DNA from 4 places in the Pseudoalteromonas sp. SiA1 genome. Region 1 is predicted to be linked to each of the others. Evidence: predicted binding sites of a transcription regulator. Region 1 holds the regulator's gene; each other region holds the start of a gene.
What was found. Region 1 encodes FliA, which starts transcription of late flagellar genes. Its sites were predicted from a motif close to CTAAAGNTNNNNNNNNNNNNGCCGATA; they were not measured.
Positions count from the first base shown of each region.

Region 2: the regulator FliA is predicted to act here: its motif matches at 2,573-2,599, upstream of pomA (flagellar motor protein PomA).
Region 3: the regulator FliA is predicted to act here: its motif matches at 2,227-2,253, upstream of KK487_RS14210 (DUF5610 domain-containing protein).
Region 4: the regulator FliA is predicted to act here: its motif matches at 2,230-2,256, upstream of KK487_RS09375 (VC2046/SO_2500 family protein).

Region 1 covers NZ_CP076084.1:2,405,718-2,409,934, forward strand. Annotated here, with positions in the region: gene KK487_RS11150 (chemotaxis protein CheA) at 1-920, opposite strand, end outside; gene KK487_RS11155 (protein phosphatase CheZ) at 935-1,702, opposite strand; gene cheY (chemotaxis response regulator CheY) at 1,719-2,102, opposite strand; gene KK487_RS11165 (RNA polymerase sigma factor FliA) at 2,143-2,853, opposite strand; gene KK487_RS11170 (MinD/ParA family ATP-binding protein) at 2,880-3,740, opposite strand; gene flhF (flagellar biosynthesis GTPase FlhF) at 3,733-4,217, opposite strand, start outside.
Region 2 covers NZ_CP076084.1:793,943-798,159, reverse strand. Annotated here, with positions in the region: gene KK487_RS03680 (DNA topoisomerase III) at 1-120, opposite strand, end outside; gene KK487_RS03675 (hypothetical protein) at 196-681, opposite strand; gene KK487_RS03670 (flagellar motor protein MotB) at 829-1,749, opposite strand; gene pomA (flagellar motor protein PomA) at 1,752-2,519, opposite strand; gene xseB (exodeoxyribonuclease VII small subunit) at 2,823-3,065, shown strand; gene ispA ((2E,6E)-farnesyl diphosphate synthase) at 3,068-3,955, shown strand; gene dxs (1-deoxy-D-xylulose-5-phosphate synthase) at 4,071-4,217, shown strand, end outside.
Region 3 covers NZ_CP076084.1:3,068,670-3,072,886, forward strand. Annotated here, with positions in the region: gene KK487_RS14200 (RNA recognition motif domain-containing protein) at 1-255, shown strand, start outside; gene murI (glutamate racemase) at 218-1,006, opposite strand; gene KK487_RS14210 (DUF5610 domain-containing protein) at 1,073-2,197, opposite strand; gene trmA (tRNA (uridine(54)-C5)-methyltransferase TrmA) at 2,362-3,459, shown strand; gene KK487_RS14220 (thiol:disulfide interchange protein DsbA/DsbL) at 3,534-4,172, opposite strand; gene KK487_RS14225 (thiol:disulfide interchange protein DsbA/DsbL) at 4,192-4,217, opposite strand, start outside.
Region 4 covers NZ_CP076084.1:2,045,040-2,049,256, reverse strand. Annotated here, with positions in the region: gene KK487_RS09395 (PAS domain S-box protein) at 1-1,001, opposite strand, end outside; gene KK487_RS09390 (M48 family metallopeptidase) at 1,247-1,939, shown strand; tRNA gene KK487_RS09385 (tRNA-Tyr) at 1,960-2,044, opposite strand; tRNA gene KK487_RS09380 (tRNA-Tyr) at 2,094-2,178, opposite strand; gene KK487_RS09375 (VC2046/SO_2500 family protein) at 2,291-2,818, shown strand; gene KK487_RS09370 (DUF6172 family protein) at 3,031-3,333, shown strand; gene KK487_RS09365 (YchJ family protein) at 3,401-3,877, opposite strand; gene KK487_RS09360 (SulA-like leucine-rich domain-containing protein) at 3,917-4,217, opposite strand, start outside.

The DNA.
Region 1 (4,217 bases):
GGTTTACTTACAGGAGCCGGTGTTTCTATCGACTTAGGTGCACCTTTACCATGAAGTTCATCAAGTAACGCTTCAAACTCGTCGTCACTTATTTCATCATCGCCCGAGCTTTGCTCGTTACTTGGTGGAGCCACAGGGGCTGATGGTGTTTGTTGTGGTGTACTTGCGGTTGCTTGGCTCACTTCGCCAAAGCTGCCTACACCATGAAGTTCATCCAATAAGCTGTCAAACTCATCGTCAGTTATATCACCACTGACATCATTGTCACTTGATGATGATTGTTTTTCTTGTGGGGCTTGCCCTTTTCCATGAAGTTCATCAAGTAGGCTTTCGAATTCGTCTTCGGTTATTTCATCAATCTGAGACTCAGTACTGCTGCTATCTGAGCCGCTAAATAATTCATCAAAAGCAAACGGGTCTTCTTCAGCATCGTTGCTCGGTTGCTCTGCAACTGGTTCGGGCTCTACCGATGGGGTTTCGACAGGAGCTATATCTTCAACCACAGAATCGCCGGCAAGCTCTTCTGCTGTCGGTGGCTGTCCAAGTTTGTGAAGTACTGCAAGTAATTCTGGATCAGCAGGCTCTGGCTGGTCACGATTTTTAATCGTGGCAAACATTTCATTAATGGTGTCCAGTGCTTGTAAAATCACATCCATTAATTCAGAGTTAACTGTTCTTACACCTTGGCGCAGTAAATCAAACACATTTTCAGCACCATGACATGCATCAACAAGCTCTGTCATAGCCAAAAAGCCAGCGCCACCCTTTACAGTGTGGAAACCGCGAAATATTGCGTTTAGTAGCTCAGTATCATCTGGGTTGTTTTCCAGTTCTACTAACTGTTCAGATAAAAGCTCAAGGATTTCTCCGGCCTCTACTAAAAAGTCTTGTAAAATATCTTCATCGACTTCAAAGCTCATGCAGTACTCTCCTATTAGAAGCCCAAACTTGATAATAGATCATCAACTTCATCTTGATCAGATACAACATCATTACGCGTTTCTTTATCAATAATAGGCCCTTCGGGACCTGCTAGTGTTTGTGCAACAATGGGATCTTCTATTTTTTCTGGTTGTTCAGTTGGTTCAACCTCACCACCTTGCGCTGCAAATGCAGTCAACAGGTGAATTAAACTTTCTTCAACTTCACGGACAAGTTCAATAACACGGCGAATAACCTGACCGGTTAAATCTTGATAGTCTTGAGCCATCAGCACATTAGTCATCAGCATTTGTAACTCATCGGTTTTGTAATGAGAACTGCTCATAAACTTATCAATACTATGACAAAGTGATTTAAACTCACCAAGCTCTATTTCGCGGTTCATTAAACGATCCCACGTTGGCTTGATATCAGCTATTTCGTCAGCGATTTCTTGTGCTAATGGTAAGCTTGCTTCAACCGCATCCATTGTCTTATTGGCTGCGTTTTCTGTCATTTCCATGACATAGTTAAGGCGTTTTTTTGCGTCAGGGATGGCATCAGTGGTAATGTCTGTTAAACGCGTGTCTAACTCGAAACTTTTTAAAGCTTCGTGCAGTTGACGCGTCAACTTACCCACCTCAGCAAATAACTGTGATTGCTCTTGTGAAGCTGTTTCTAAAATTAACTGATTCGCTTTATCTTGCTCACCATTTTCTAAAAAAACAACTAACTGGCGAGCTTGTTCTAAAGTAATCTGAGGCGCAGCAGGTGCTGACATAAGCCTCTCCCTCTCATTAACCTAAGCGTTCGAACACTTTTTCTAATTTAGTTTTCAATGTACCTGCAGTAAATGGTTTAACAATATAACCATTAACACCTGCTTGGGCCGCAGCAATTATTTGTTCTTTTTTAGCTTCTGCTGTAACCATTAAAACAGGAATATGCTTTAATTTTTCATCAGCTCGAATTGCCCTTAAAAGATCAATACCTTGCATGCCTGGCATATTCCAATCTGTTACAACAAAATCAAACGCTTGATTTTGCAACATAGGCAAAGCAGTTGACCCGTCATCTGCTTCTTGAACATTGGTAAAACCTAAATCGCGCAACAGGTTTTTAATAATACGTCTCATTGTTGAGAAATCATCAACAACAAGAATTTTAATGTTTTTATCCAAAACATCCTCCAGTGAGGCCTGAACCTTTATTTACTTACTTCTAGTTTATCCAGTCATTGATTTTTGCTTTAAGCTTAATCATCGCCTGACCATGTATCTGACTTACACGCGATTCACTTACATCGAGTATATGCCCAATTTCTTTTAAATTCATCTCATCGTTATAGTACAAAGAAAGCACCATTGCATCTTTTTCCGGTAACGACTTTATTGCACTGAGTAAAGACTCATTAAACCGTTCATTTTTAACATTATTGAACGGTTTGTCTAGTGCTAAATCTTGGCCATGAGGTGTAATCACATCGTCATCTATACCAAGGTCTTCAATACCTAACACTTTGCTTACATTTACATCGTTTAAAATATGATGGTACTCATTTAGCGAAATTTCAAGTTTTTCAGCAACTTCACTATCTTTAGGTTCACGGTTTAAACTGTTCTCAAGCGCAACAATAGTTTCTGCAACCAAACGGCTTTTTCTGTGAACTGAACGTGGAACCCAATCGCCTCGGCGCATTTCGTCTATCATCGCACCACGAATACGAATACCGGCAAAGGTTTCAAAGCTTGCGCCTTTGCTTGCATCAAAGTTTTTTGAAGCTTCAATTAAACCAATCATACCCGATTGAATTAAATCATCTAGCTGCACACTGGCCGGTAAACGAGCAATTAAATGGCACGCCACTTTTTTGACTAATGAGGCATGCTTTTCAACAATCATATTTAAATTTTGTGTTGACTGATATCCCATAGCTCTATTCACCGGTATTGTCATTGTTAGTTACTAACTAGTTTCTCAATGAAAAACTCTAAATGACCCGAGGCTTGACTAGGTGTTGGCCACTTAGCAATTTTTGTAGCCAGTGTTTTAAAAGCAATTGCAGCAGGCGACCCAGGAAAAACCTCAACAATTACTTTTTGGCGGCGCGTTGATTTGCGCATATTTTCATCATATGGAACCGTTGCAACCAACTCCATTGATATATCTAAAAATCGGTCGGTAACCTTTGAAAGTTTTGCAAACAATTCCTGCCCTTCGCGTAAACTACGCACCATATTGGCAACAATTTTAAATTTATAAACGCCGTGCTCACGGCTAAGTACTTTAATTAAAGCATAGGCATCGGTAATTGATGTAGGCTCATCACATACCACCACAACCACATCTTGCGCTGCGCGAGAAAAACTCAGCACCATATCGGAAATACCCGCAGCGGTATCAACAATTAAAATATCAAAGTCGGTGTTAAGTTCACTAAATGCACGAATAAGTCCAGCGTGCTCTGAGGGTGATAACTCAACCATACTTTGCGAACCCGATGTTGCAGGCACTATTTTTATGCCTGCGGGACCTTCGACTAAAATATCATCAAGTTCACATTCGCCCGATAAAACATGAGATAAATTACGCTCAACGCGCAGTCCAAGCATCACATCACAATTCGCTAATCCTAAATCAGCATCTAGTACAAGCACACGTTTGCCTTGTTGGCCTAACGCGATTGCCGTGTTAAGGGATACGTTCGTTTTACCCACTCCACCTTTGCCGCCGGTGACAGCGATAACTTTTACGCCGCTATTATTATTCTTGCTCATTTTGCGAAGGCCGCTTGCTTGATCTAAAACTGTGTTAATCATACATCTCTACTGTGCTCGACGCCACTGATTGGTGTCGTGATTGTTGTGCTTTTATTCTTTTTAAATACAATTGCTCAGCTTTTTTTACTAGTTTTTCGGCATTTGCCACTCTAATATCTTCTGGTACTCGCTGACCGTTAGTAAGATACCCTATTGGGAGACGATTTTGAATCGCAATACTAATAATCTCACCTAAACTCAATGACTCATCAAGTTTAGTAAAAATACATCCGCTTAGCTGGACTTTTTTAAAGTGCCTTACTGTTTCTTGTAATACATTAATTTGCGCCGTCGCACTTAATACTAAATAACTACGTATATCAACACGCTGATTACGCATCAAGGTGTTTAACTGCTCGGTTAAGCGTAAATCACGTTGACTCATTCCCGCTGTATCAATTAAGACTAGACGTTTATTTCGTAAATGGTATAAAACTTCTGCTAATTCATTTGCATCTTTAACTTGTTTAACGCCAC
Region 2 (4,217 bases), 1.6 Mb from region 1:
CCAAGACACACAATCACCATTCGCCACTTCAATATAACCATCATGCTTTTTATGAGGTTTTGGAAGCGCATCTGCAATAGCACGCCCTAATGAAGGTTTTTCAGCAATATAAAGTTTCATAATCAAGCTCTAACACTGTTCATATAAACAGTAGTTTAGCATATCAGTTTAAAACTGGGGATATTTTTATAGTTTCTAACTTAAAGCTTTATTTCGCTTATTAACAAAAAGATATAAAAGAGGCAGGTAGCAGACAACAACAGTGGCAATATTTATTAAAGGCATAAATGTTTGATACATCACAGTGCTATAAGATAAATCCCAAAGGTGTCGGTCAACTAAGCGAAATAATTGAAGAATGGGTGCACCAATAACAATAAGCTGCCCAAGTACACATTGCCACAAATGCACTTTATCTTTAAGACCCCAATAAGCAATAAGTGCCATCCAAGTAATATCTGTTAATGCCCATACAAGGTAACGGTATATATAAATACCATCATCAAACGCCATTAAACTTGAGTAGGTCACAGTGCCAAATAAGAAAAAAGCGGCAGTAATAACAACGAACCTAAGAGCTAAATAATCTTTGAGGATAAAGAATATAAAAATAGCCGGACTCAAAATAAGAACCCAGCTTTTGCTTAATATACTTACAAAATACAAAAACCATTCAGGCAAACTAAATAACCTTACTTAGCTTTTGTATCTTCATCAGTTCCATCGCCGTTACCAGGCATACTACAATACTTAGTCAACATATTCGCCCCATTACATTTGTTAAGAATGTTGCATTCTATGCTAAAAAAGGTACATAGCCAAGTCATTCTATCTTACATCAATTGGCGCTGACTCTTTTGCCTTGCCTTGTAAAATTGATATTTCTACACGGCGGTTACGTCTGCGATCTTCGCGGGAATCATTAGGTACTAAGGGCCTGGTTTCTGCACGCCCTACCACCATCATTCTGGTTTTATCAAAACCTGGAACTTTTTGTAATTCACTCGCTACCGCAACTGCGCGTTTAGATGATAAATCCCAGTTATTAATGTAAAGCTCGTTGGATACCTGAAAATCATCCGTATGGCCAGACACCGTAATTTCACCGGGTACATCTTTAAGTAATCGGCCAATATCTTGAATGATAGGTTTAAATTGTGGTTGTAAAAATGCACTCCCCGATGGAAACGAGCCATTTTCTCTAATACGAATTATGATTTGCTGCCCTAAAGATTCAAGCTCAATAGCCCCATCAATAATTTGCTTTTCAAGCTGTTGCGCAATTTTTTTAACTAAGTCATTTATTTGCTCTTGATCAGCAGCAGACACTGCCGTAGCTGCAGCAACTTCCTCTGAGGTACTGCTTGATTCACCACCTCGCTTTTCACCACGTTGCTCTTGACGTCCACCTGCGGAGCTTTCATCTCCCGCCTGAAACTCAAGCATTTGTTGGGTCATTTCAACCGTTTGTTGCTGAATGGTTTCTATAGGAGTTGGCTCAGGTTTACCCGGCGTAAACTCCATAGCAATAACAGATGTCCCTTTTGGAATGTCTTTTACTTCTATTTTATTTTGTACACCAAAAGCAAACTTCATTGAGCCTGCAATTTGTTTAAATTTAAGTACATCCATTTCAGAAAATGCGAGTAAAAGTACGAAAAAGCACATTAATAATGACATTAAATCGGCAAACGTTCCCATCCACGCAGGAAGTCCTGGAGGTGGGCATTTGCACTCTTCATCTGACATAATTATTCCTCAGTATTGACTGCGCGTTTTGATTCAGCTAGATAATTTTTCAAGATCCCTTCAATTACTTTAGGATTTTGCCCGTCTTGAATACCTAATACTGCATCTAAAATTAAGCGCTGATTCATGGCCTCTTCGTCTTTACGCAGTTCTAGTTTTACCTGAATAGGAATGGCTACAACGTTTGCTAAAAACGCACCGTATAATGTGGTTAACAACGCAACCGCCATTGCCGGTCCGATAGCTTTGGGGTCATCCATGTTCGAGAGCATAGCCACTAAGCCTATCAACGTACCGATCATCCCCATTGCAGGTGCAATATCACCTAATGATTTAAATAAGGTTGCCCCCATTTCATGGCGAGTGGTGGTTAACGAAATATCTTTTTGTAATGTTGCTCGTACCACATCAGCATCATGCCCATCTACTAGCATATCAACGCCTTTGCGCATAAAAGGATTTGGGATTTCGGCTTCTTCTAAGGCTAAAAATCCGCCTTTTCGAGCAGAGTCAGCTAATTCTACCGCTTTTTCGATTAATGCTTCAGGAGGCTCAATTTTAAACATAAACGCTTTTGCACATACTTTACCAATGCCAAGAAATTGCGACATGGTAAAATTAGATAAAACGATAAAAAGGGAACCACCGAATACAATAACCACAGAAGGGGTATTGTAAAACATAGCGACTTCACCGCTACTACTCATAAACATGGACATGACAATTAAGCCAATTGCGCCAAGGATCCCAATAATGGTTGCTAAATCCACATTCCCTCCAAAGGTTTTATATTTTTTCTTCGCAAGCGTTGTTATTAATTGTTTATCGGCAAGATACTGAAATACTTAAGTGATTTTTATGATAAACGGTAAAATTAAGATTAGTTATATTTTAGATCAACATAGGTAATCAATCTAATTAATCAAAATTAATAATTTTAAAAAATAACGTTGAAACGCAATAAAACCCAATCAACAGCATTTATCTATCAAAAAACAATATCATTCTTTGACCTAGTTTAGCATTCCCCCTAAAATTGGCGTCTAAATTTATTATGTAAGTTGAAAATAAAGATGGCGACTAAAAAACCTGAAAATTTAAGTTTCGAACAAGCACTAGAAGAGTTAACAACAATTGTCAGTGAAATGGAACAAGGTGATTTATCGCTTGAACAGTCTTTAAAGCAATTTGAGCGAGGTATTGCACTTGCGAGCGCATCTTCAGGCAAACTTCAACAAGCTGAGCAAAAGGTGTCGATATTAATGGGTAATGACGAAAAAGCACCGCTTACTCAGTTTGATAACGATATGGAATAATCGTGAGCATAAAAGAACAAATAAAACTCGCTCAAGATGATGTAGCTAATACGCTCAACCTTTATTTTGAACAACCTCTTGAAAGCGACAATACTATAAAAGAAGCCACACATTACAGTGTAATGAATGGTGGTAAAAGACTGCGCCCGTTTTTAGTGTACACCACAGGTAAAATACTCGGTGCTGACAAGCGTGATTTAGATGTACTTGCCGCAGCCATTGAATGTATTCATAGTTATTCATTAGTGCATGACGACTTACCTGCTATGGATGATGATGATTTACGCCGTGGTCGCCCTACATGTCATATTGTATACGGTGAAGCACAAGCGATTTTAGCTGGAGATGCACTGCAAACTTTAGCATTTGAACTTATTGCTAAGCACACATTTAAATGTTCGACTGAAGCACAATTAAAAATGATCGCAGCACTAGCGCATGCATCGGGGTTACAAGGTATGGTTGCCGGACAAGGCCGCGATATTGCAGCAACCGATAAGGTTATTACTGTTGATGAGTTAGAACGCATTCATAAACTTAAAACCGGTGCGCTAATAAATTGTGCGATTACTCTTGGCGCACTGTGCGCCCCTAATACAAGCCAACAAACTTTAGATAACTTATCAACTTTTGGATACGCTATAGGGCTTGCATTTCAAGTTCATGACGATATTTTAGATGTTGAGGGCGATACGCTTACTTTAGGCAAGCCACAAGGGTCAGATATTGCAGCGAATAAAGCGACATACCCCGCTTTATTAGGTATGCTAGGCGCTAAGCAAAAAGCACAAAATTTAATACAACAAGCCCATGAGGCATTAGCTAACATTGACGCAGACACAACAGATTTAGCGGCATTGGCTAACTATTTAATTGAACGTGACCATTAAATACAGCTAAAACGTATTAACTCTTAGTATAAAATTATTACTGAATATTAAGTCGCCTTTTAAACCTCGTTTGTTTTGAGGAGGGTTAATATTAGCGAAGGATATATAAAAAACCATGACACTTGATAGCAGCAAGTATCCATTACTTGATTTGGTGAACGAACCAGCCCACTTGCGAGACTTAGCACAAGATAAGCTTCCTGCATTTAGCCATGAATTGCGTGACTATTTACTCAATTCGGTATCGCAAAGTAGCGGCCAT
Region 3 (4,217 bases), 660 kb from region 1:
GCAAATGAAGGTGTAGTTCGTACTTTATTTGAAGAGCAAGGCAAAGTATTTAACGTTCGTTTGTTAAAAGATAAAAATACTGGCAAGCGTCGCGGTTTTGGCTTTGTTGAAATGGCACAAGCAGATGCTGATAATGCGATTGCTAAGCTAAACGATAGTGAGTTCCAACAACGTACTTTGAAAGTACGTGAAGCAAAACAAAAACAAGAAGATGATTCTAACTCTTATCGTTCAGAGTCGGATCAAACAGTGTAACTTGCTTAACCGCTAGTTTATCACTACATACATCAGCCGTTGCATAATAGTGCAGCGGCTTTTTTATGCCTGCTTGATTATTACTTAATTTGAGTAAAGAACTAACTCGCTTAGCAATGGCCGCACCAGAGTCTAATAACTGTACTTGCGTATTAAAGTAATCACTAATTGGTTTAGCTAAAATAGGAAAGTGAGTACAGCCTAATACCAGCACATCTATATCGTTATTAATATTTAATCGGTCTAACTCAGTGTGCAACTTATCGATATCTAAGTGCTGGGTAAAAAAGAGAGTCTCTGCTAAAGTAACCAGTTCAACACTACTATATAAACTTGTGGTTATCGATGATGCATGTTCTTTTATAAGTGCATCAGTATACGGGCTTGATACCGTTGCGGGAGTTGCCAATAAACCTATATGCTTTGATTGCGTTAATTGCGCTGCGGGTTTAATTGCAGGTACTACCCCAACAATAGGAATATCGGTAATTTGACGTACCGAACTTAACGCTGATGTTGAGGCGGTATTGCAGGCTATAACAATTAAGTCGACATTTAGTGACTCATCTTTAATAAATTGAATCAATCCACATAGGCGATTAATGATGGTTTGTTGCGACTGTGCGCCATATGGCAATAATGCATTATCCATAAAATAGCTGTATTGAGCATGAGGAATGCTTTGCTGAATATGCTCAAGCACGGTGGTTCCACCTATACCTGAATCAAATACCATGATGTGCGCTGACAAACTACCATTCCTACTCTTTACTAAGAACGGCAGTTTGCCATGTGGCTTTTGTAAAAGAAAGTAGTTTTACTCAGTGCCTAGCTTTGCAGTAGCGGCGTTTAATTTATCTAAGTTTTCAAACATGGTGTTAGTGTAATCAACCAGTTTATCTATTTCTTGTTGATCTTGATTTAGCCATTGAATGATACCTGATAGCTGACTTTCTAATCCTAGGGTTTGCGCTTTAGAGTAAGCCGATTTTAGATCATCATTAAAAGGGGCAACAGTTTCGGCAATGGCTTTTTCTGATGTTGGCTTAATTTGTTCATACTCTTTAATGGCAGCAACGGTTTTGCTTTGACGTAAGTCCATTGAGAATGCCACCAGCTGTTCATTCCCTAAACTGAGTTCTTGGGCTTGTTCAAATGCTTTGTCTAAATCGCCACTGAAAAAGGTTTTACTTACATCTTGTAACTCTGCCATTAAATCATTTATGGCTTGCTGCTCGTCTTCATTAAGCTCACCGTTTACTGACATCGAGAAAGAGAGCTCACGGGATTCAGAAAATTGCGTACTAAATGATTGTGAATCATCTGTTTTTTGATAGCGACTAGATGATTGCGATTGATAAGCATCTGCAAAGCTAATACTCACCTCATCACCTTCTGCTGTGGTGAATGTGTAATCAGCACTATTGCTTAAACTTACATATTGCGCCTGACTTACAGTTACGCTTGCAGGTTGTGGGTTAAATAAGTTCTGCTCAAATTTGTCGAGACCACTAAAGATACTCTCTTTTGACTTATCAATACCCTCTTCAAGTTCTTGATTAAATACGCCCATGCCTTTTAATTCATCCACAGCCTCATCAACACCCGTCTGCACTCCTTTACGTGCCTGGCTAAGTATATCTTGTAGTTTCTCATCATTAGCACCATTGGCTTTGGCTTTATTTACCGAGCTTGTTACAAAGTCTAAAACATTTTTAACGACTTCATTAAAATCAAACAGTGGTTTGTCTTTTTTGGTTTCAGCGACCGGCAAACCTAGTTCTTTTGCCATTTTGTCACCTAATACGGCAGCAGCCAGTTCTTTTCCTCGTTGCTGATAACTAGTTGGTGGCGAGTCTATTTTAGGCTGTGGCATTGCTTGTTTAGTATTGTATTTATTAGCATTACTGTTTGGAACAAAACTAAAGTTACCTATTTTCATGAGAAGACTCCTATTTAGACTTACCCTTATATCGGCCAAGTAAGCCTATACTGTAGTAAAATGCTCAAAAAAAGCTCACTATATTTGATCAAAACTAGACAAATACGCTTCGCTCCCTACAATAGCGCCGATAAACAGATCTCAACGATAAGGTTATACCGTTAATGGCAGTTATAAATATAGATACCACGCAGTACGATGCACAATTAAATGAAAAAGAGCAGCGTATTACAGAGCAATTTCAACGTTTCGGTGTAAAACAGTTAGAAGTATTTAGCTCTGAGCCCATTAACTACCGCCAACGTGCAGAATTTAGAGTATGGCACGATGGTGACGATCTGTTTCATATTATGTTTGATCAACAAACAAAAGATAAAATACGTGTTGATACCTTTGACCCTGCAGCTCCTTTAGTAGGTGAAATTATGCAGGTGATGATTGAAAATTTAAAAGGCTGCGAAGTACTACGTCGTAAATTATTTCAAATAGATTATTTATCAACCCTCAGTGGTGAAATTTTAGTGAGCTTGCTATATCACAAGCCACTTGATGAACACTGGTTAACTGAGATCAATGCCTTAAAGGAAAAGCTAAGCAGCCAATACAAAATTGACTTTATTGGCCGTGCACGTAAGCAAAAAGAAAAATTGGGCGATGACTTTGTTACTGAGCGCTTAATGGTGAATGGCCAAGAGCTAATCTATCAACAGGTAGAAAATAGCTTTACTCAGCCTAATGCGAAGGTGAATATTAAAATGTTAGAGTGGGCACAAGAGTTATGTAAACCACTAAACAATGATTTACTAGAGCTGTATTGTGGTAATGGAAACTTTTCTATTGCACTTGCTAGTTCATTTAATAAAGTGCTGGCGACGGAAATATCAAAATCGTCGGTGCATTCAGCGCAATATAATATTGCTCAAAACCAAGTAACTAACTTAGATATTATTCGCATGTCGAGCGAAGAGTTTACTCAGGCAATGAAAGGCGAGCGTACTTTCTCTCGCTTAGATGGCATTGACTTGAGTAGTTACAACTGCCAAACCATCTTAGTCGACCCGCCTAGAGCAGGCATGGACACGCTTACGTGTGACTTAGTGGCTAATTATGAAAATATTATTTATATCTCATGTAACCCAGACACATTAGAGCGTGACCTTGAACACTTAACGCAAACCCACGAGGTTAAGCGCTTTGCAATATTTGATCAGTTCCCTTATACACACCACATTGAATCTGGTGTGTTTTTACAACGTAAATAAAAAAAGCATTAAACAGCGCACGTTGTAAGAATAAAAAAAGCTCCTTAAGGAGCTTTTTTATTTAACCAAACTACTTATTTATTTGCTAAGTAATTAATGAGTGCGCTTACATCTTCTGGCGATGAAATGCCTGACTCACCACCTAAGTTAAGCTTGTATTTACCATTAACGATAAACGTAGGAACGCCACGAAGTGCCCCTTTGCCTTTAAAGTAATCTTGGTCACGTTTCATTTTAGAGCTAAGTGTACGTACCGAGAAGCTTTCAAATAATTTATCAAACTTGTCGCCATCTACGCCTTGAGCTAAAAATACATCTTTTACATCTGCAAGCTCATTAAAACGAGCGCGCTTTGCATGGATATGATCAAACATCGCTGAAATAATTTTATCTTTTTGAGGTAGTACTTCAGCTGTAGCTAATGCTTGGCTGATCATGGTTTGATGTTCTGGGTCACGTACACCCACAAAATCTACATGGCTTTTCTTAAACTTTACGTTTTTATCTAGCTTAGGTTTGATCTCGGCCAGCAGTGGTTCCATGTTATTACATGCAGGACAGTAAAAAGAGAAAAACTCTTTTACTTCTGGTTTTCTGGTTGCACGATCAGAGACGACATCATAATGCACGCCCTCTTCGTAAGTGGCAGCAAAACTGGTTGCAGCTAAAGGGAGTAATACAGCAAGTAACCCTGCTTTAACTAATTTGATCATTATTGTGGTGCTCCAAAAATTATAGTTTTAGTAAAAAGCTAATTA
Region 4 (4,217 bases), 360 kb from region 1:
TTTAAAAAAGCATCGTGTTGATTAGCAATATCATCAGCCATTAATATTTTTACATTCTGGCCAATGACCTCATTATCTTGCCAGCCAAAAATTGTTTCTGCGGCTTTATTAAAGCTCAAAATAGTGCCTTTAATATTGATAGTAACGATGCCGTCAATGGCAGTTGATAAAATAGCATCAAGGCGAGACTCTTCAGCTGATTTTTTCCCCAACAGCATTCTGTAACGGATCATGCCATTGATGATCACAACCACCGCTGTTAATAAAAGCGTGGCGAACGACACACTAATAGCAATAAAGGTTAGATGTGATTGGTTTGTTTGCTCGTTAATTATCGGGCTTGTTGCAATAAATCGCGTAGCAGCCATGCCCATATAATGCATACCAGCCACGGCAAGGCCAAGAATAAGGGCGCAAATAATACGATTATGCACAGGCGTTAATTTTTTAAAGTGTGCTGGTAAATGAAAACGTGCATAGAGACTTATAAAAGACAGCAGCACTGCAACAACAATTGAAGCGCCAAACCATATTGGATCATAACGAAGTAAAGGACTTAATTGCATCGCTGCCATACCGCTGTAATGCATGGTGCCAACACCCGCGCCAAATAAAAGAGAGCTTAGAATTAAATTGATAATACGAGGGTGAGAGCTATATGTTTTCAAACAAGAAAAAGCAATGGTACATGCCAGTAACGCCGGTATAAACGACACAAAAGTGAGTGTGGGGTCGTATTCAATTGTAGTGCACAAAGAAAATGCGAGCATAGCAATAAAGTGCATGCTCCAGACCCCTCCGGCAAGGACTAAGGCTGCGGTTATATTGGCTAACTTTCGATAAGATTTAAAATGTGTATTATTTGCTAAATCGATAACGTGCAAAGAAAAATAAGCTGCAAAAATTGCGGTGAGTATAGATAGTGTCACTAAACTTGGGTCGTATACACCATTAATAATTAGGCTTGGATCTGGTTCGTTTATAAAAAAATTAGCTAACATCAATCATTCACATAATAACTCTTAAATTCAGTCTAATATAAAATACAATAATAATCACAAGGTATTGAGTTATAAATTACAAAAGCAACGTAAGTGTTTTAAGCTCTAAACCATACTATTTATTGAGTAGCACTAAATGCATTGTTATTAAAATGGCATTTAGTGGGGATTATTTATAGATCAGCCGTTATGGTACAAGGTAAAATAAAACCCAGTGGTTAATTATAAATAGGCAGCATTCATTGTTGGATTACACTTTAAAGCGAAGTAAGCAAAGAAAAACAGTGGCTATCAAAGTCGCACAACGTGAGCTTACGGTATATGCGCCCCATTTTGTAACGAAAACACAAATTAATGAATGGCTGTTAAGTAAACAGAACTGGATTGATGCTCAGTTACATAAGCAACAAATTCAAGCCGATACACGACAGTTTCCACTCAAAACCCAGAGTATTAAATTATTTAATGAAGCTGTTAATGTGCAATTTGAAAACGCAGCACGCACTCAATGGCAGCAGCACAATGAAAGCCAAACGCTGTTACTGAGTATTTCTTCACGTGTAAAGCATCAAACGCAAATGTATCAAAGTTTGCTAGAGCAGTTTTTGCATGAGAAATTAGAAAGTTATATTGAAATGCGAGTTAACGATTATTGTCAGCTGATGGGTGAAAAGCTACCGAGTAATATTCGTATTCAATTGTATAAACGTCGCTGGGGTAGTTGTAATCGCAGGCGTGAAGTAACCTTCAACTTACACTTGGCAAGTGCACCGACATGGGTCATTGACTACGTGATTGTTCATGAATTAGCACATTTAAAATATTTAAATCACAGCGCTCAATTTTGGCAACGTGTGGAATTATTTTATTCAGATTATAAACAAGCAAGTAACTGGTTAAACAATCATGGTATGAGTTTACAGTGGGTATTTGAATAAAAAGAAATAAGGTAGAGAAGTGGTGGAGGGAGCTGGATTCGAACCAGCGAAGGCTGAGCCGTCAGATTTACAGTCTGATCCCTTTGGCCGCTCGGGAACCCCTCCACACTAATTGTTATTGCATTTGGCCCCACTTAACTTAGCCTAAGAAAAGTGGTGGAGGGAGCTGGATTCGAACCAGCGAAGGCTGAGCCGTCAGATTTACAGTCTGATCCCTTTGGCCGCTCGGGAACCCCTCCAATGCAACGCGGCAGATAATAGCAAACTTCTTATTTAAGTAAAGAAAAAAGCTAAAGAAAATTCAAATTTAGCCGATAAATACTTATTAATTAGTTAAATAGGCTAAAGTCTATGCAGATTGGTGATTTGTTAATCACGGAGAGCCAGTTAAAAACGAGGCTTAACGAAAGTGTTCACGAAAACCGCCGAGGCGAGTTTGCATTTTTATTAGCAATGCTCTCTCACGATGCACTCGATTTTAGTGAATTCCACCTACCCAAAAGTGACACTAAGCATTATCAAGCTGATGAAGATGCTCTGCGTAAACAATTTGGCGCAGGTCCAAAGCAGCCATTAGCGCCAGATACCTTTAATATGTTAATTGGTAAAAATAACACAGAGCTTTTAGCAAAAATGGGAAGCGCTGTAGGGATGAGTGATATAAAGTTAACTCAGTGCTTAAAGCCTGAGCCATTTAATATTCGTGATGATAAAAACCACATTCCACTGACTGTCATTGATAACTGTGAATTAGCGGTACGTCGACGAATTAAAAATACCAACACCGAGTTATCAAACCCTCAAATGGATGCGGTGGCATTTTATGATGATTTACAAAATGAAGCTATCCACCAGCCATTACATTTGTTTAGTGCCTAATTATATGTGTTCAATTGCTGCTTTATACATGCCATTTGATTGTAATAAACTGTGTTTATAGTAGTAAGTAACTATTGGTTTTATAGGTGCTTTATTTTAATAACTGATTTAATATAAAAAAAGCATCCAAAATTTAAATGCAATTGCTATAATGGCGCAAATGGTATGACATTAAATGCCATTATCATTAAACCAAGGTAATTAGGAACGTAATGAAGAAAACATTCACGCTGAATCATGAGAAAATCAAATACCCTCGTATGGTTGATGCTGCAAAGCATGAAGTGAAAAAATATTTGAAAAGAGAACGTAATAAAACTTTACCTGTTGATGCCGACTACTGGGCATTCGATTGTAAGTTTGGCAACACGGCTGAAGAAGCCCAAGTGGTTCACGTTGCTGAAATTAACAATCACATCAGTGAAATTGAAAAGCAAGGTTTAACTTCTTTTTACTTAGAGATTTTAGCAAGACCTGCACAGCGTCAAGATTTCGATGAAGATGATGGCGAATAAAACGCTAATTTGCGTTTAGTGTAGTTTTTGAAAATGGGCCTTGTGGCCCATTTTTTGTAGCTGTTATTTATACACTATGACATTTTTTGTATTTTTTATTACTGCCACAAGGGCACGTATCATTGCGTTTTACTTTAATATCGGCAACCGGTGTAATCTCACCATCAAGGTATCGCCATTGTCCATCTTCTTTAATAAACCTTGAATTTTCTGCTAACTGGCAATATAAATCTTGATAAAAGTAGTGAGCTTTAAATGTAACAAATCCTGTTTCATCATTATAACCAGAGTCTAATACGGTTAAGTTTATAAAACGGCAACTATTTGCAAAATCTTTAATTTCTGAAATTGAATTTTCAGCTTGTTTTTCTTTTGCATAACTTTCACGAACAAAAACCGCGTTTTTAACAGCATAAGCACTGTAGCGTGCACGCATAAGTTGCTCTGGTGTGTGTGGCTGTTTGGTTTTTAAATGAAAAGGCTCGCAGCAATCAGCATAAGGTTGCTGACTGCTACAAAAACATAATAGAGCGTTAGAAGTCATGATAAATGTACTGTGTATTAAAACGCTAGTTTATCAAGCTTATTGCGTAAGTGAAATCTCAGGGTGAGCGCTTTTTTTGCTAAAGCAATACAACTTAGTGCGCGTATGGCTCAAGTTTAATGATAACTGCGACAGTTGTTGGTTATTTATTATGTCAGTCCAGGTGATCACCGCGGCAAAATTTCCATTGTGAAGTGCAGAACTTAAAACATACTCTAAATTAACTAAATGCTTTTGACGAATAACCAGCAATTTACTGGTATCAATTGAGCATGAATCAAGTAGCGCTTTGCTCGGTACGTTATCGGGTGCTATTAACAGTGTCCATGCGTTTAGGCTG